DNA from 2 places in the Serratia sp. LTN-2 genome. Region 2 is predicted to be linked to the other one. Evidence: riboswitches for the same ligand, from Rfam matches in the RefSeq annotation. Region 2 holds a riboswitch; the other holds the start of a gene.

Region 1 (9,146 bases), on a different contig from region 2:
CAGGACCAGACCGATGGCATACCCGCGCCGCGCCGGGCCGTTCATCCCCATCGCCAACAGCAGCGCCGGCGTATAGGCCCCGCCCTGCGTCAGGCCGACGAAAGCCATCAATATCAACGCGCCGACATACGAATGAGCAAAGGCGGAAAACAACGCCAACGCCACAGCGCCCAGCCAGGAAAACAGCAGATAAACCCGGCGCGCGCCCAACGAATCGCACCACCAGGAAGCCACCAGCAATGCCAGGGCGTTAGTGAGGCTGAACACCGTCTGCACCGTGCCGGCAGAGGCGGCGTCGAGCTGCCACTCGCTTCGGATGGTCGGCAACGCGCCGGCGAACATCATGGTGCCCAGACAGAGGCCCGCCCGGCTCGCGCAAAGCAGATAGAAAGCCCGCATTCAGTGCCGCCCCTCTGCCCATCGATAGGTGAGGATGACTCGACTAACACGGATAACAGACGGGACAACGCTTAACATGGCACGCTCGGCAACGCGGGAAGGATGCGCCATAATAGTGAGCAAAATCAACGGCTGACAAACGATCTTTCGTCCCTCATTTGGTTGAGCTAAACTCAACCTATGAAAAAAGTCCACTCCCTGCCGCACCTGTCCGCATTCGAAGCCGCCGCCCGTCTTGGCAGCTTCAGCGCCGCTGCGGATGAACTGTTTCTCACCACGGGCGCAATTAGCCGCCATATTCGCAGCCTGGAAGAACAGCTGGGGACCAAGCTGTTTTATCGCGGGCATAAGTCCGTGCGGCTGACGCAGGCCGGCGAGAACTTTTCCCGTTCCGCCTCCCGGGTGATAAGCGAATTGTTTGCCGCGGAAAGCGCGCTGAAAGAGAGCGCCGGCCTGCCGCGGCTAGTGGTGCACAGCCTGCCGACGTTCACCATGCACTGGCTGATGCCGAAGCTGGCGGCGTTCAATGACATTCATCCGGGAGTCGCCATTGATATCACCACCGGCATCGGCGCCATCGATCGCAATACGCCGTTTGACGTGGCGATCCGGCGCGATCCCGCGCACTTCTCTGGGTTGAAAGCGCTCCCTTTCCTGCAGGAAGACAGCCTGCTGGTCTGCAGTCAGAGCTATTTGCATGCCATGCCGGTCATTGCGCCGGGCAATCTCGCCGGCCATACCGCCATTCGCATCCGCGCCCGTGAGGATTTATGGCGCAGCTGGCTGAATACTTACCCGACGGCGCTGGACGCCTCACCGCCGCCGCTCACACTCGATCATACCTTCGCCGCCATTCAGGCAGCCGAGGACGGCCTGGGGCTGGCCGTCGTGCCTTACCTGTTCTGCGCCAAGCACCTGGCGGCCGGCCGGCTGGTCTCGCCGTTCCCGACGCTGACCATCAGAACCGGCATCTATTCCCTGCTGCTGCGCGATCGGGACGATGAGGTGGTGAGGAAATTCGCCGTCTGGCTGCAGAGTTTTCAGACCTAGCTCGGGTTTGCCAATCTTTCAGACGCCTTGATGTTCGCAAGCATCTCATGCGTAAAATCGCCGAACCAGGCAAAAACGCCATCGACATGGGTAATGCAACGTTGCCTGACGGCATCGGTCAACGTCGTCTCGGCCAGATCATCCTGCCCCTGATGCTGGGCATGGCCGGTCTCCAGCGCTAAATGAAATTCGCCGCAATAACGCAGTTCAACGCCGGTTGCCTGCTGAATTCGGTTGGCCAGCGGTGTCGTCAACCCAAACAGCACGTTGCCGGTTGCTTCGATGGCCTCAATCACCACGATCCGCTCCAGCCCGCTGAGGCTGCTTATCAGCGCGCACAGCCGATAGGTCAATAGTCGATTCTCCCGAGTACCTTCGCTCCAGAGCCCTTCCAAATGCGCGGCCAGCGTAGCGGAGCGGTTGTAGCCGAGTTTGTGCAGATCCTCGAGGTACCACGGCCAGTGATGGTCATCTTCATAGGTGTGCGCATTGACTTTACGTTGATAACTATCGATAGATGGCGTTTCGTCACGCAGCACGAACTTATTCAGATCGGAAAAAGCCATAATAAAAAACGCGATGTGCGGCAGAAATGCCAACCGCTCCTGCGGCGTGCGCCGTTCATCGCGCAGAAACTCAAATAGCGGAAGTTGGGCGTAGCTCTCTTTATTTCTCTCGATATACTGCAAGACTGTTTTCATATAAACCTCATTGACTTAACACTGATTAAATCGGTTTATCATCAAGTTTCGGCTTTAAAAGGAATAACTACGAGGCGGGAAACTGTTTCAGTATAGTTGTTTTTACTTACCTAATAGGATAAATAGTATATTACTTGCCGGGTCAAATAATCGCCTGCTTGATTATTTAACCCGGCGCTCAATAATTTTATTTATATTAGCGTGCCGAGAATGCCGCCATAGTGGCATTTCACCCGTGAAGCGCTAACCCTTTGATCGCTTTGTCCACTGCTTTTTTTGGCCCGCGTAGCGCCAACCCAACCAAATCCAGATTATCCGCGTCCTCAGCGAGAAAAACCTGTCGGTTGGCTTCATCGTGTCCGGTCGAAAACATGGCGTGCACATAGGGGATCAGCGTCAATTCCCGCTCCAGCCCTTTGCGATGCACATTTTGCAAACCCGGCAGATCTGCGGCAAAAATCAGCATCGGCTGCCCAGAAATGCCACCGTAGCGTCTGCCTTGCGCATCCACGTAGCACTCGCCGATGATTTCCGGAGCGGCGGCGGCGATGCCCGTCGCCAGAAAGGCCACCACATTCAACCGCTGCCAGGTCTGCAGATCGTCACGCACGATAAACGCTATCTTGGTATCAAACATATTTCGCTCTACTCCGTTGTGCTCTTAAAAGCACATCATCGAAGATCGGCGAGTCAGCGGTATAGAACGTTTGTGCACTGGCGCTGATAAGCCGCCGGCGATAAACGATAGGCACGCTGGAACCAGCGGCCCAAATGGCTCTGATCGGCAAATCCCACCTGCATGGCGACCTGTGCCGGTTCTTCCCCCTGCGCCAGCAACAACCGCGCGGCTCGCAGCCTCAACCGAACCAAATAAGCATGCGGCGACTGGCCGAAAGCCCGAGTAAATTGACGAGTCAGACGGAAACGGTCCAGACCACACTGAAGCGCCAGGTCATCCAGACTGGGATTATCCGCCATATGCGCATGCAGATAGTCCCGTAGACGATTCATCTCAATCAACGCGTCATCGCATTGGGGACTCGACATGACGCGAATATGCCGCGCCAAAAGCGTCAGTAGATGGTCCAGGCTCTGATCGCGCGCCAGCCGCCCTTCACCATGATGAAGGGCAAAAAAGGCCTGCTGAATCGCGGACGCCAAAATCGGATCCTCCGTCAGCGTGCTGTGGAACGCGCCTTCCAATACCGAGGCGTCGCCCAATCCGCGGCGGTTCATCGCCGCGGATACCCAATGCTGGGGCAAATAGAGCATCGCATAGGTAAACCCTTCGGCCTGCGGCGCATGACCATCGTGCACCGCACCCGGCTCGATCAGTATGGCGCGCCCCGGCCGGCTGGTATGCAGCGAGCGGTGGCAATTGAAACGCTGCAAGCCCTGCTGCGTAACGCCCACCAGCATTTCATCATGATCGTGAGGATCGTAGGCATGCCCCTGAAAGTGGGCGTTAACGCTCTCAATGCCGGTCTCGTCATCACGCCGCAGTTCCAACCAGTCTTCATGTTGATGATTTGACGCCATGCAATAAATCCGGAGTACTGGCCACAGGAAAAGAACAAACAGCTTACCTCGAGACGGTCATCATTTCACGTTCACAACTCGCAGATGGCGTAAGTACCCTTTCCGGCCAATTTCGCCTGATACATCGCGCCGTCGGCACGGGCCAACAGCATCTCCTCCGTCACGTCATTGTGCGAGGAAATCGCCGCACCCAGGCTGGCGGACAGGCTCACCGTCTGCGGCCCGATCTGCGAAATATCGGCCAGGCGTGCCAACACGTTTTCGCAAAACTCGCTGACCTCGCGCCGCGGATCCGCCAACGGCCACAGGATCACTGTGAACTCGTCGCCGGCCAGGCGCGAAACGCTATGGCGTTCGCCGGCGCAGGCGCTGAGCAACCTGGCGAACGTCTTCAGGATCAGATCGCCGAAGTCATGGCCATGGCTGTCATTGAGGGCTTTAAAACCATCGAGATCGATGAATATCAGCGCCATCTGCCGCTGTTCGCAACAGGCCTGCAATGTGCCGGACAACCGACGCAGGAAGGCGCGGCGATTGGTCAACCCGGTCAGCATGTCGTGTGTGGCATCGTACTCCAGCCGTTGCTGCAGGCGTTTCAACTCGGTAATGTCCATGGAAAGAATGTAAAACCCCTGAGCGTCACACGGCACCAGCGTGGTGTGGATCATCAACAGGCCCCGTTGGGTCTGGAGCTCATTTTCGAAGCTCACCATTTCCCCCGCCAACGCTCTGTCTATCATCGGTTTCGCTATCTGATAAACGTTCTCCCCCATAAAATCGCGCACCGTCATCCCCCTGAGGCGGCTCTCTTCCAGGCCAAACCAGGTTTTATAGGCGCTGTTGGCAAACAGGTAGCGTTCATTAGCGTCGATTTGGCTGATTAAGGCCGGCATGTTGTCAGTGATAGCGCGCAGGCGCTCCTTCTCCGTGCTGAGCTGGTATTCGGCAAGCACCCGAGTCTCAATCTCCTCGTTGAGCTTCTTGACCACGACGTTAAGCTCGCGCGTGCGAATTTCAACGCGTTGTTCCAGCTCGTGCTGTAGCGCAAACAGATCGGCCTCTGCCGCCTTGCGCTCGCTGATATCGACGATAACCGAGATGAAATGATCCGGTTTACCGTTCGGCAGCCGGTTTAACGCCACCGTCAGCTGCACCCATACGATCGAACCATCGGCGCGAAAATAGCGTTTCTCTAGTGAATAGGTACTGATCTCGTTTCTCAGCAGCTGCTGCAGTTTTTCCAGGTCGGTATTGAGATCGAGCGGATAGGTAATGTCCTGAAAGGTGCGATCCATCAGTTCGCGCTCGGAATAGTGCAGCATTTCACAGATGCGCGGATTGACCCGCAGCCAGTATCCCTGCAGCGAGACCAGCGCCATCCCCACCGCCGCCTGGGCAAAGGTCTGTTCGAACAAGGCTTCCGAGCGCTGCAGGTTGGACTTCAGGTTTTCGGTATAGACGTGGCGTTCAATGCTCTGCAGGTACTCCTCGACCACGGCAGCGAAATCGTGCAGGTCGGCCACCTGTTCCTGGGAAAACGGCTGCGGCTGGCTGTCGATAATGCACAGGGTACCGAGCGGCAAACCGTCGAGCGACAACAGCGGCTGCCCAACGTAAAAGCCGATTCGCGGCCCGCCGATCACCAGCGGGTTATCGAAAAATCGCGGATCGTTGGCGGTGTCGGGCACCACCAGCGCTTCACGTTGCAAGATGGCATGGCCGCAAAACGAGATATTGCGCGGCGTTTCCCGGGCATCCAGACCGTAGCGCGATAGAAACCATTGGCGATCCCGGTCGATCAGTGACACCAGCGCAATGGTGACGCCGAAATATTTCGCCGCCAGCCGTGTAATACGATCCAGTTTTTCCACCGAGTTCGAATCCAGCACGTTCAGCGAATTCAATACCGACAGGCGTTCGGCTTCGTTTTCGGGGAAGCAGGGTTCGAGCATGTTGTCTCCCATTGTGTCTCAGACAGTTCCGGCGCATCCGGCCGGCGTGAGTCAGTTCAGCGTATCCGCCGGTTAAGCGGTAAATATCCTTGTCCATCATGGACTCACTCAGTATCAATCCGATTGCGCATTCTCGCCAGCTTTGCCGGGCGTTGCGTTTGCCGCCGCGCTGCGCTACAGTCATTCGCAAGGTGATGGTGTTCCACCTTTCCCAACCGCCGGTTCGCTCGAACCGGATGATGACGCCTGATATACAACTTCGCTTTATTTTTTAGGCAGGTATGTCAGGAGTCGCTATGGATCAAATGTCATGTTTTACCCGTCTTCCCTCCCAGCCCGATGCCGTCGAGCGCGAGAGGCCCCTGTACGTTTTCGGCCATAAAAATCCCGACAGCGACAGCATCTGCAGCGCGCTGGTGGTCGCCGACTGGCTCAATCATCTCGGCAAGCCGGCCGTGGCTTTCCGCCTCGGCGAGCTGACGCCGGAAACTCGCTACATCCTGGCCGCCGCCGGCGTGCAAGCCCCCCCGCTGCTGCAAGACGATCTCCGCGATCGTCAAGTCTGGCTGGTCGATTTTACCGACGCCGAGCAAGGCCCGGCCTCATTGCCGCACAGCGACGTGGTCGGCGTTATCGATCATCACCGGCTGGGCACGTTGATCACCCGCAACCCGCCCGATGTCTGGATCCGCGTCGTCGGCTGCTGCGCCACCGTCATTCTGCAAATCCTGACGGTGGAAAGGCCGATGCCGCTTTCCGCCGCCCAGGCCACGCTGCTGCTGGGCGCCATCCTGAGCGATACCGTCGCGCTCAGCGCCCCGACCACCACCGAGCTGGATCGGTTGGCCGCCGAACGGTTAAGCGCAATTGCTCACGTCGACTATGACGCCTTCACCGCCGGCCTGATCGCCGCCAAGACCGACCTTTCGGGGCAATCCGCGCCGCAGTTGCTGCACCGTGACGCCAAGCATTACCGCATCCAGAGCGTCTCGCTGCTGCTGTCGCAGATCGAAGTGCGGGCAATGAGCGACATCGAGCCGCTGCTGCCCGCGCTGCAACAGGCGCTTGAACACGCGAAGCAGGAGGCCGGGCTGGAGATGGCCGCGCTGCTGGTTACCGACATCACGCTTGGCCGCTCCACCCTTTACTTTTCGTCGAACCGGGTGCTCGACGCCCGTCAGGTATCGCTGCCCGGCATGACGAGCCGGAAAAAAGAGGTTTTACCGTGGTTAACCCGCCAGATTGCTAACGCAGGGAGATAAGTCATGCCACTCTACCAACACGCTTTACTGCTGGTGCAGGACGAACGCGACGGCCGGCTGTTGTTGCGCCATGCCGAACGCCTTAATCAACAGATGAATACGCGCATTACCGTGGCGCACATCAGCGCCGACTACGCCGAACTGGATTACCTGAGCGATTCGCTGACCAAAGATCGTCAGTCCAGCGAGGTGATCGCCGCCAAAGCCATGCTCAGCCGCCTGGTGGAGGACAGCGCAGTCCCGCTGGAGGTGCGATCGATCGTCAGCATCCATCGCTTCAAAGACGTCGAGGCTCTGATTGCACGTGAAGGCGTCGATCTGCTGCTGCTCGGCCACCAGAACCGTCCGTTTGGCGTCTATGCCTCCTTCGGCTTCGAGTTCATTAATCACTTGTCCATCGACGTGCTGATAAAACACGTTCCCACTCCCTAGAAGCGAGGTGACTCCCCATGAGCTATGAGATTGAAAGCGTAACCGCCAGAGAGATCCTGGATTCGCGCGGCAACCCGACCGTCGAAGTCGAAATGAGCGCGGCAGGCGCCGTGGCACGGGCCTCGGTGCCTTCCGGGGCCAGCACCGGTTCGCGCGAAGCTGTGGAACATCGCGACGGCGATCCGCGCCGTTTCGGCGGCAAAGGCGTGCTGGAAGCGGTGCAAAGCGTCAAAACGGCGATCAATGAGGCGCTACGCGGGGTGGATGTGCGCCAACAACAGGAGATAGACCGCCGGCTGATCGCGCTGGACGGCAGCGAGAACAAAAGCCGCCTGGGCGCTAACGCCCTGCTCGGCGTTTCTCTGGCCGCCGCCCGCCTGGCGGCGCAGTTGTCGCAGCTGCCGCTGTATCGTTATCTAGGCGGCATCGGCGCCAACCTGCTGCCGGTACCCTGCATGAATATCATCAACGGCGGCGTGCATGCCCGCTGGCAAGGGGCGGATTTTCAGGAGTTTATGATTGCCCCCTTGGGCGCGCCGTCGCTGCGCGAGGCCGTGCGCTGGGGCAGCGAAGTCTATCAGACACTGCGCCAAATTCTATTGGACAAAGGCCTGTCGGTCGGCGTCGGTGACGAAGGCGGTTTCGCGCCGGCGGTCGCCTCTAACCGGCAACCGTTGGAGCTGATCGTGCAGGCGATAGAAAAAGCCGGTTACCGGCCGGGAGAAGATATCGCCATTTGCATGGATCCGGCCTCGAGTGAATTCTACGCCAACGGCAAATACCGTCTGCGCAGCGAGAACCTTGAGCTGGACGCCGCCCAAATGACGGCCTATTACCAACGGCTGGTGCAGGACTTCCCCATCGTGCTGATTGAAGACGGCTTGGCCGAGGACGATTGGGCCGGCTGGCGTCTGCTCAGCGACGCCCTGGGCGATCAGGTGGAGCTGGTCGGCGACGATCTGTTCGTCACCAACGTCAAATACATCCAGCGCGGGATTGATGAACGCCTGGCCAACGCGGCGCTGATCAAGCTGAACCAGATTGGCACACTGAGCGAAACCTTCGCCGCCGTGCAGCTTTGCCAGGCGAACGGCTGGGGCACCTTTATCTCGCACCGCAGCGGCGAAACCGTCGACAGCTTTATCGCCGATATGACGGTCGCGATGCGAGCCGGCCATCTGAAAACCGGCGCGCCGAGCCGCGGCGAACGCATCGAGAAATACAATCAGCTGATGCGCATCGAAGATCAGCTTGGTGCCGCCGCCGAGTATGCCGGCCGATCGGCCTTCAAACGGCGTTAAGATTTGCAGGCCGGCAACGCGCCGGCCCGCTTTTCATCTTTTGCGCGGCACAGCCCGGCCACGCCGGACTGCAGCAAAGTCAGCCGGGTCGCCAGCAACGCTTCTCGCTGCTCATTCAGCGTCGCCATCATCCGTTCGATTTCCGCCAAACGGGCATCGACGCCCTGTATCAGCCCCTCCTCATAAGCGCTGCCCTGCAGCGCCAATACTCCGCGAATCGCCTGCAGCGAAAACCCCAGATTCTGGCCGATTTGGATCAGGTGCAGCCGCTCCAGCGCGCTTTCGCTATACACCCGGTAGCCGTTGACGCCACGCACCGCTTTCGGCAACAGCCCCTGCTGCTCGTAGTAACGTATCGCCGAGGTGGCCATCCCGACGCGCTCCGCCAATTCTCCGATCTTCATGCCCTATTGACCTTAAAGTTAACTTTAAACCTAGTATAACGCCATTCCCCTGCGACAGGAGCGCAAACCCGATGTTTACCCCACTGACTTTGCCCAACGGCAGCCG
Region 2 (9,146 bases):
CAGAGCGATCGCGGCGGCCAGGTGACCTATCACGGGCCGGGCCAGCAGGTGATGTACGTGATGGTCGATCTGAAACGCAGCAAGGTCGGCGTACGCCAATTGGTCACGGCGATAGAAGATACGGTTATCAACACCCTCGCCCACTTCCGTCTCGAATCGCGCGCCCGCCCGGATGCGCCGGGCGTGTACGTGGGGGAGCAGAAAATCTGTTCGTTGGGTTTGCGGATCCGCAAAGGCAGCTCATTCCACGGCCTTGCCCTGAATGTGGCGATGGATCTCAGCCCTTTCCAACGCATCAACCCTTGCGGTTACGCCGGCATGCAGATGACGCAGGTCAGCGCGCTGGCGCCCGGCGTTGGCATTGAAGACATACACCCAATCCTGGTACAGGAATTTGTTCATTTACTCGGCTACCAGACGGTCGAGCTTCGTAACTGGAACCTGCACGATTATGAGTAAACCAATTCAGATGGAACGCGGCGTCAAATACCGCGATGCTGACAAAATGGCGCTGATCCCGGTCAAAACGGTGGTCACCGAACGGCAGGAGCTGTTGCGTAAACCCGAGTGGATGAAGATCAAACTGCCTGCCGACTCAACGCGCATTCAGGGCATCAAAGCCGCGATGCGCAAGAACGGCCTGCACTCCGTCTGTGAGGAAGCCTCGTGCCCTAACCTGTCCGAGTGCTTCAACCACGGCACCGCCACCTTTATGATCCTCGGCGCCATCTGTACCCGCCGCTGCCCGTTCTGCGACGTGGCCCACGGCCGCCCGATCGCGCCGGACGCCAACGAGCCGGAAAAGTTGGCGCAAACCATCGCCGACATGGCGCTGCGTTACGTGGTGATCACCTCGGTCGACCGCGACGATCTGCGCGACGGCGGTGCTCAGCACTTTGCCGACTGCATCTCGGCCATCCGCGCCAAGAGCCCGAACATCAAAATCGAAACGCTGGTGCCGGACTTCCGCGGCCGTATGGACCGCGCGCTGGAAATCCTCACCGCCACGCCGCCGGACGTGTTCAACCACAACCTGGAAAACGTGCCGCGCGTATACCGCCAGGTGCGCCCGGGCGCCAACTACGAGTGGTCGCTGAAGCTGCTCGAACGCTTTAAAGAAGCGCACCCGGATATCCCGACCAAGTCCGGCCTGATGGTCGGCCTTGGGGAAACCAATGCGGAAATCGTCGAAGTGATGCGCGATCTGCGTCGCCACGGCGTGACCATGCTGACGCTGGGTCAATACCTGCAGCCAAGCCGTCACCACCTGCCGGTGCAACGCTACGTCAGCCCGGCCGAGTTTGACGAGATGAAAGAAGAAGCGATGGCGATGGGCTTCACCCACGCCGCCTGCGGTCCGTTCGTGCGTTCGTCTTACCACGCCGATCTGCAGGCCAAAGGGATGGAAGTGAAATAACGCGTAATAGTTTGTTACGCTAAAGACGGCGGAAACGCCAAAAAACGGATGTCCGCAAGGCATCCGTTTTTTTATTGCGCGCCATCAGACGGGATTAAACGTCTTTCTTTTCGACACTCTGCTGAGCGGATTGGCTCTCGGCGGCGTTGTTGCCGGCGGCCGGCGGTGGCGTGCTGTCGTCGCCCACGGCTTTTTTAAAGCCTTTCAGCGCCGCGCCAAGATCGGCGCCGAGCGTGCGCAGTTTGCTGGTGCCGAACAGTAAAATCACCAACACCGCAATCACCAGAAGTTTGGTAATGCTGATACCTTCCATACTCACCTTCTTATCATAGAGCGCTGCGTGAACAGCGAGAAAAACTGACCTTGCCTGCGAATATTTAGCGACTTTCCCCCGGCTCGCACAACCGCAACATGTAACAGAGTGAGATCCGTCGCAGGAATGCCACACGGTTTCACGGCGTGAATACCAGACTATTCTTAGTTTATCACCCGCATGATACGCTGCCGTGAGACTCATCAGGGAGATGCCGGATGTATATTGCCCCACCCATTTTCGATGCCCGAAAATCCGGCCTCAGCTTCGCCAAGCGCTCCTATCTGCCCCGCGTGGCCGGTTTGGGACTTGGCTTTATCTGCGTCTGCGCCGCGCTCTACCCGCTGGCTCCGCCAACGGCAGTCTGGCTGTTGCTGGCCTTTCACGGCTTTCTCTGGCCGCATCTCGCCTACCGCCTGGCCTGCCGCGCCAAAGATCCGTTCAAAGCCGAAATTCGCAACCTGTTGATCGACTCCGCTTTCGGCGGCGTCTGGGCGGCGATGATGGCGTTCAATGCGCTGCCTGCGATTGTCATCCTGTCGATGATGAGCATGAACAACATCGCCTCGGCCGGCAAAACGCTGTTTGTGAAAGGATTGATGATTCAGCTGGCCGCCGCGGCGATCGCCGGCGCGCTGCTCGGTTTCCCGTTTCACCCGCAAAGCACCCCGCTGCAAATCTATCTGTGCCTGCCGATGATCTATCTGTATCCAACGCTGCTTGGTTTGGTGACCTACCGCACCGCCAAGCGGCTGGCGGAAAAGAAACAGGAGCTGCAGCGCATCAGCACCCGCGATGGGCTGACCGGTTTGTACAATCGCCGCCACTGGGAGCATCTGCTGCATCGCCAGTTTGACAGCTGCCGCCGCTATCAGGACAGCGCCACGCTGATTCTGATGGACATCGATCGCTTCAAAACCATCAACGACACCTTCGGCCATGCGCTGGGGGACGAAGCCCTGGCGGCGCTGGCGGAAGAGCTGCTGATCGGCTTGCGCAACGTGGATATCGTCGGGCGTTACGGCGGGGACGAATTTGGCGCGGTACTACCGAACACCAACGCCGAACAGGCGGCAACCGTCCTGCAGCGCATTCAGCAACGGCTGGACGCCGTCAGCTTCAAAGAGGCGCCGCAGCTACGGCTGCAGATCAGCGCCGGCATCGCCAACTACCACCCCGAGTTGGGCGGTTATCTGGACTGGCTGAAAGCCGCCGACGGCGCGCTCTACCGGGCGAAGCAAAACGGCCGCAACCGGCTGGAAACGGCGACGCCGACGGGTGGCTAGCTTACTGACTTAATAGCTTGGCAAAATACTTTGGCGCTTCGACAAAGCCTTCGCGCCGATAAAACGCATGGGCCCGCTCGCGGCGGCTGTGGCAATGAACTTCCAACCGATCGCAGCCGCGACGGTGCGCCAACGCCTCGCCCTCCGCCAACAGCAACCGCCCTACGCCCGCGCCGCGCGCCCGATCGTCGACGCAAAAATAGCTGATGCGGGCAATATCGCCGGCCAACGCCAGCTGAGGCAAAAAATGCAGCGACAACACGCCCAGCACTTGCTCCTCCTCCACCGCCACCAGCAGCGCCTCATCCGGATGCGCCAACAGTTGCTGCATTCGCTGCGTCAGAAACGCCTCGGTGCCGGGATAATCCAGCGCCGTCATTAATTCGGCGATAGCGTGCCGGTCGCTCAGACGCGCCGTTCTGATTTCCATCCGTTTTACCTCGCAGAGTGTCGATACTACAAAATAGGCGGCTTTAGGTGTAACATCCAACGGGTACGGCGAAAAAGGCCGTGCGGCACGCTGGAGATGACATTCCTCCCTAACCGCCTTCACAGGCTGATGATGTCTACGTAACCTCTCGGAGAGAGGCGCGTAGCGTTACGCCTGTCCCTTTCCGAGTCCCGTGAATTTCTCTGATTGAAAGGTAGTTGCCCCATGTTGAGTTCTTTACTGGCCGTATTTATCGGCGGCGGCGTCGGCAGCGTACTGCGCTGGGCGGTAAGCATGAAAATGAATCCGTTGAACGCCCACATTCCGCTCGGTACGCTGATGGTCAATCTGGTCGGCGGTTTTATCATCGGCCTGGCGATGGCGATTTTCACCCGCATGACGTACCTGGATCCCACCTGGAAATTGCTGATCACCACCGGGTTTTGCGGCGGCTTGACCACCTTCTCTACCTTTTCGCTGGAGGTGGTGTACCTGATGCAGGATGGCCGCTTCGGCTGGGCATTGGCCAATATGCTGCTCAACCTGGCCGGTTCGCTGGCGATGACGCTGCTGGCTTTCATGCTGGTCATGTGGGTCAACGGGCGCTAAGTCCTTAATGTTTCCTTAATCTTGCATGCGCATAATCTCATCCAGTACCCCTGACTGGATGAGAAACCGCTATGTTTAGCCTGCCGAAAACCGCCGCCGAAGCGATCGCCGTTGCGCTGTGCGTGCTGATCGTCGCCGCCTTTATCAAATCTTACCTGTTCGCTTAAACGCCTTTTCCCGCAGCACGCGTTCATCTTGCACCCTTCCCGTCGGTTGCACTACAATTGAGAATGAACGTTCACACCCAAAAATGTGAACCCGGCTCACGCGTAGCAAAGGATCGGGCAGATGCTCTCCCCCAACGACACTAAACAGGCCAAGGTGCAGGCGCGCCGCGATCAGATCGTCGAAGCGGCGAAAATCAGCTTCCGTCGCCACGGTTTCCACGCCGCCAGCATGGCGGAAATCGCCCAGGGCTCACAGCTCAGCGTCGGCCAAATCTATCGCTATTTCGCCAATAAAGACGCGATTATCGAGGAGATCGTCAACCGCATCATCGCCAACAAGATGCAGCGCCTGGAAAACCTTGGCGATCACATCAATCTGATCGCCGGCGTGCTGGCGGCGCGCACGCTGTTCCAGCAGCCGGGCGAGAGCGAAACCGACCACATGCTGATGCTGGAAGTGACCGCCGAGGCCACGCGCAATCCGGTGGTGGCCAAAATGCTCAGCGACGCTGAAGCGCGGCTGTTTCGCCACGTGTGCCACAACCTGCAGCGGCTGTATCCCCATTTCAGCGCGGAAGAGATCGCCGCGCGGGTGGAGTTTATCGCCGTCATGAGCGAAGGCACCGGTTACCGGATCCTTACCACGCAAAAAGCCGATGCGTCCCTGCTGCGCGATCTGTATCAGCAGGCCATTTCTCATCTGTTCAGGAAATCCTAATCTCTCATGACCAAACACTTAGCCAGACAACGTCTGGTGTACGCCGTCGTGCTTGGCCTGTTGGCCGCGCTGGGGCCGCTGTGCACCGATCTCTACCTGCCCGCCCTGCCGGAGATGGCAGGCGAGCTGAATACCTCCACCGCCGCCGCGCAGCTCAGTCTGACCACCGGGCTGCTCGGTCTGGGCGTCGGCCAGCTGATTTTCGGCCCTTACAGCGACAAACTGGGCCGCATGCGCCCGCTGCTGCTGTCGCTGATCCTGCTGCTGGGCGCTTCGCTGTGGTGTGCGCTGGCGCCCACCATCGACCAGTTGCTGATCGCCCGTCTGCTGCAGGGCATCGCCGGCGCCGGTGGGGCGGTGATTTCCCGCGCCATCGCCCGCGATCTGTATGCCGGGCATGAGCTGACCCGCTTCTTCGCCTTGCTGATGCTGGTCAACGGCCTGGCGCCGATCGTCGCGCCGGTGCTGGGCGGCGTCATGCTGCAGGTGATGAACTGGCGCGGCATCTTCGGCGTGCTGGCGGCCATCGCGGTGCTGCTGTTCAGCCTGTCGGCGCTGAAGCTACGCGAATCCCTGCCGGTCGAGCGCCGCAGCCAGGGCGGCATCCTGGCGATGCTGATGTCGCTGGGCAGTCTGTTGACCCAGCGCTATTTCATGGGGCTGTGCCTGACGCAGGGCTTCGTGATGGCCGGCATGTTCGCCTATATCGGCGCCTCGCCTTTCGTCTTGCAGCAGATCTACGGCCTCAGCCCGCAGATGTTCAGCCTGTGCTTCGCCATTAACGGCGTCGGGCTGATCATTGCAGCGCAGCTGGCCAGCCGCCTCAGTTCTCGTTGGGGTGAGCGCCGGGTGTTGAAGAGCGGGCTGACGCTGGCAGCCGTCGCGTCGCTGTTGCTGCTGTTGGCCGCCGCGCTGCACGCGCCGCTGGTATTGCTGCTGGTGCCGCTGTTCTTCTCGGTGGCGGTGATCGGCATCGTCGGCCCGACCGCCTCTTCGCTGGCGATGCAAAGCCAGGGTGACAAAGCGGGCAGCGCCTCAGCCTTGATCGGCGTGTGCATGTTCGCGCTCGGCGCCTGCGCCGTGCCGCTCACCGGGCTGGGCGGCACCTCGAGCCTGTCGATGGCGCTGACCATCGTCGGCTGCTACGCCGTCGCCATCCTGCTGTTCAGCCTGTTGGCCCGCCGCAGCGAAGCATAATGCGCCCAATAAAAAACCCGCTCAATGAGCGGGTTTTAAGAAATTCAGCTACACAGCTTAGATAGCAGTAACGTTAGCGGCAGATGGGCCTTTGGCACCGTTCGTGATTTCAAATTCTACACGCTGGCCTTCAGCAAGCGTTTTGAAACCGTTGCTAACGATGGCAGAGAAGTGAACGAAAACGTCCTTGCTACCATCTTCCGGAGTAATGAAACCGAAGCCTTTGGATTCATTAAACCACTTAACGCTACCTTTAATCTTAGACATCAAACTTACCTTTAACGTGAATGAAAGACACAAAACCTGTGTCGATCACAGTACAGCAAGCAGGCAGGATTTTGTCCACCACCGCGATCACAGAAATCCGATAAAGAGTGAAAAAATCCGTGTTGCCCGGTGTAAATTGATTGCACCGGTTGCGATAAGTTACCGTTTCAGGTCAATCCTCTTCAGGCGCCGGCAAACAACGAGCGAACGCCCAAACTTGCCCATTTCTCCATCGTTGACGCCCCCGTGCAGACGCAATCGCTATGAAATATAACCAGATGGTCTTTTTGCTTCGGCACCCGCTGCACTAGGGTTAGGGTTTATTTCCCACTGTGAGCCAAGCCTATGACCAGCCAGTTGGCAGACAAAATTATCGCCTATCGGCGTGAGCTTCACCAAAACCCCGAGCTTTCCAATCACGAATTCGCCACCACCGCCCGGCTGACTCGCTGGCTGCAAGAGGCGGGCATTCGCCTGCTGCCGTTGGCGCTGAAAACCGGCGTCGTGGCGGAGATCGGCAGCGGCAAAGGGCCGATCATCGCGCTGCGCGGCGACATTGACGCGCTGCCGATCGACGAGATCGCCGATGTGCCCTTCAGTTCGCAAAACCGCGGCGTGATGCACGCCTGCGGCCACGACTTTCACACTTCGGTGATGCTCGGCGCCGCACACCTGCTGAAAGCGCGCGAGGCCGAGCTACCCGGCACGGTGCGCATCTTCTTCCAGCCGGCGGAAGAGACCTTCAACGGCGCCCGGCACCTGATCGACGCCGGCGTGCTGGATAACGTCGCGGCGGTGTTTGGCCTGCACAATGCGCCGGAACTGCCCACCGGCACCTTCGCCACCCGCGCCGGGCCGTTTTACGCCAACGTCGATCGTTTCCAGATCCAGATCACCGGCAAAGGCGCCCACGCCGCCAAACCGGAACAGGGCGTCGACACCATCGTCACCGCCAGCCAGATCGTCGGCGCGCTGCAGACGCTGCCCAGCCGCAGCTTCAGCTCGCTGGAATCGCTGGTGGTGAGCGTGACGCGCATCGAAGGCGGCAATACCTGGAACGTACTGCCGCAAACCGTGGAGCTGGAAGGCACGGTGCGCACCCACAGCGACGCGGTGCGCCGCCAGGTGCCGGACAAGATTCGTCAGGTGATCGACGGCGTCGCCGCCGCGCTGGGTGCCCAGGCTGAACTGCACTGGCAGCCGGGGCCGCCGGCGGTGATCAACGACGCGCATTGGGCGGCATTCAGCAAAACCGTCGCCGCCGAGGCCGGTTACCGGGTTGAAGAGGCGGAACTGCAGATGGGCGGCGAAGATTTCGCGCTTTATCTGCACCATGTTCCAGGCGTGTTTGTCAGCATCGGATCCGCCAGCGAGTTCGGCTTGCATCATCCGCGTTTCAATCCCGATGAACGCGCTCTGTTCCCGGCGGCGCAATATTTCACGCTGCTGGCGGAACGCACGCTGCAACAATTAACCACCGCGCCGGAAAAAGCCCTCAGCAACGCCTGAATAACAACAAATATTATTTCCCCGACGCTGCTGATGCCGCGCCGGGGATTATTATTTTCGCCTACCGTGATATTTGCCGTTTTCAACATTTGAATATGCTGTTTTGTTGTTTTACATCCCGCCGCCGCTCATCAATAGTGGACTCATCAGACACTGCGCGCCTCTGCGGCGCATGATGGGATAATCACGATGAGCAACAGCGCGAATAATCAACGTCAATTACGGCTGGGCGCCATTCTGCATGGCGCGTCGGGAAATATGTCCGCCTGGCGCCACCCGGACGCTACTGCCGACGCCAGCATCAACCTCGAATTTAATATCGCCACGGCGAAAAAAGCCGAGCAGGGAAAATTCGATTTCGTGTTTGTCGCCGATGGCTTATATATCAACGAAAAATCCATTCCGCATTTTCTTAATCGCTTCGAACCATTGACCCTATTGGCCGCGCTGTCTGCCGCCACCGACAAAATTGGCCTGGTGGGCACCCTCTCCACCTCCTACAGCGATCCGTTCACCGTCGCCCGTCAGTTCGCCAGCCTCGATCACCTGAGCAACGGCCGCGCCGGCTGGAACGTGGTGACCTCGCCGCTGGAAGGCTCAGCCAAAAACTTCTCGCGCGCCGAACACCCGGAACACAGCCTGCGTTACCGCATCGCCGATGAGTTTCTCGATGTCGCCAAAGGACTGTGGGACTCCTGGGAAGAGGACGCCTTCGTGCGCAACAAAGCCAGCGGCGAATTCTTCCGTGCCGGGAAACTGCACACCCTCAACCACCAGGGTGAGTTCTTCTCGGTACAAGGGCCGCTGAACATCGGCCGCACGCCGCAAGGCCGCCCGATTCTGTTCCAGGCCGGCGCTTCTGAAGACGGCAAACGCCTGGCGGCCAGGCACGCCGATGCGATTTTCACCCATCACGACACGCTGGAACAGGCGCAGGATTTCTATCAGGACGTGAAACGGCAACTGGTGGAACAAGGGCGCGAACCTGACGATCTGCGTATCTTCCAGGGCGTCAGCGTGATCGTCGGCGACGACGACGCGGACGTCGAGCGCCAGTATCAGGAGACCGCTCGCCTGGTCAGCATCGAAAACGCCCTCAACTATCTTGGCCGCTACTTCGAACATTACGACTTCGCTCGCCATCCGCTGGATGCCCCGTTCCCGGACATCGGCGATTTGGGGCAAAACAGCTTCCGCAGCACCACCGACGCGATCAAGCGCAACGCCCGTGAG

Evidence for each region. A riboswitch is a leader RNA that binds a small molecule or an ion and turns the genes downstream of it on or off. The one in region 2 is predicted to bind fluoride.
Region 1: linked by a shared signal. The riboswitch ahead of AC6BYQ_RS00500 (DHHA2 domain-containing protein) and the one ahead of crcB (fluoride efflux transporter CrcB) in region 2 are both predicted to bind fluoride.

Annotation. Positions count from the first base shown of each region.
Region 1 covers NZ_JCAXDO010000001.1:96,821-105,966, reverse strand. The annotation lists gene AC6BYQ_RS00530 (MFS transporter) at 1-399, opposite strand, end outside; gene AC6BYQ_RS00525 (LysR substrate-binding domain-containing protein) at 580-1,449, shown strand; gene AC6BYQ_RS00520 (hypothetical protein) at 1,446-2,150, opposite strand; gene AC6BYQ_RS00515 (DUF2000 domain-containing protein) at 2,380-2,787, opposite strand; gene AC6BYQ_RS00510 (AraC family ligand binding domain-containing protein) at 2,841-3,689, opposite strand; gene AC6BYQ_RS00505 (PAS domain S-box protein) at 3,761-5,641, opposite strand; fluoride riboswitch at 5,823-5,897, shown strand; gene AC6BYQ_RS00500 (DHHA2 domain-containing protein) at 5,938-6,903, shown strand; gene AC6BYQ_RS00495 (adenine nucleotide alpha hydrolase family protein) at 6,907-7,335, shown strand; gene eno (phosphopyruvate hydratase) at 7,353-8,636, shown strand; gene AC6BYQ_RS00485 (MerR family transcriptional regulator) at 8,633-9,040, opposite strand; gene AC6BYQ_RS00480 (NADH:flavin oxidoreductase/NADH oxidase family protein) at 9,112-9,146, shown strand, end outside.
Region 2 covers NZ_JCAXDO010000004.1:302,717-311,862, reverse strand. The annotation lists gene lipB (lipoyl(octanoyl) transferase LipB) at 1-459, shown strand, start outside; gene lipA (lipoyl synthase) at 452-1,417, shown strand; gene tatA (Sec-independent protein translocase subunit TatA) at 1,512-1,730, opposite strand; gene AC6BYQ_RS11375 (diguanylate cyclase) at 1,949-3,016, shown strand; gene AC6BYQ_RS11370 (GNAT family N-acetyltransferase) at 3,018-3,446, opposite strand; fluoride riboswitch at 3,530-3,592, shown strand; gene crcB (fluoride efflux transporter CrcB) at 3,672-4,055, shown strand; gene AC6BYQ_RS11360 (TetR/AcrR family transcriptional regulator) at 4,344-4,940, shown strand; gene AC6BYQ_RS11355 (multidrug effflux MFS transporter) at 4,947-6,137, shown strand; gene cspE (transcription antiterminator/RNA stability regulator CspE) at 6,195-6,404, opposite strand; gene AC6BYQ_RS11345 (M20 peptidase aminoacylase family protein) at 6,750-7,913, shown strand; gene AC6BYQ_RS11340 (LLM class flavin-dependent oxidoreductase) at 8,103-9,146, shown strand, end outside.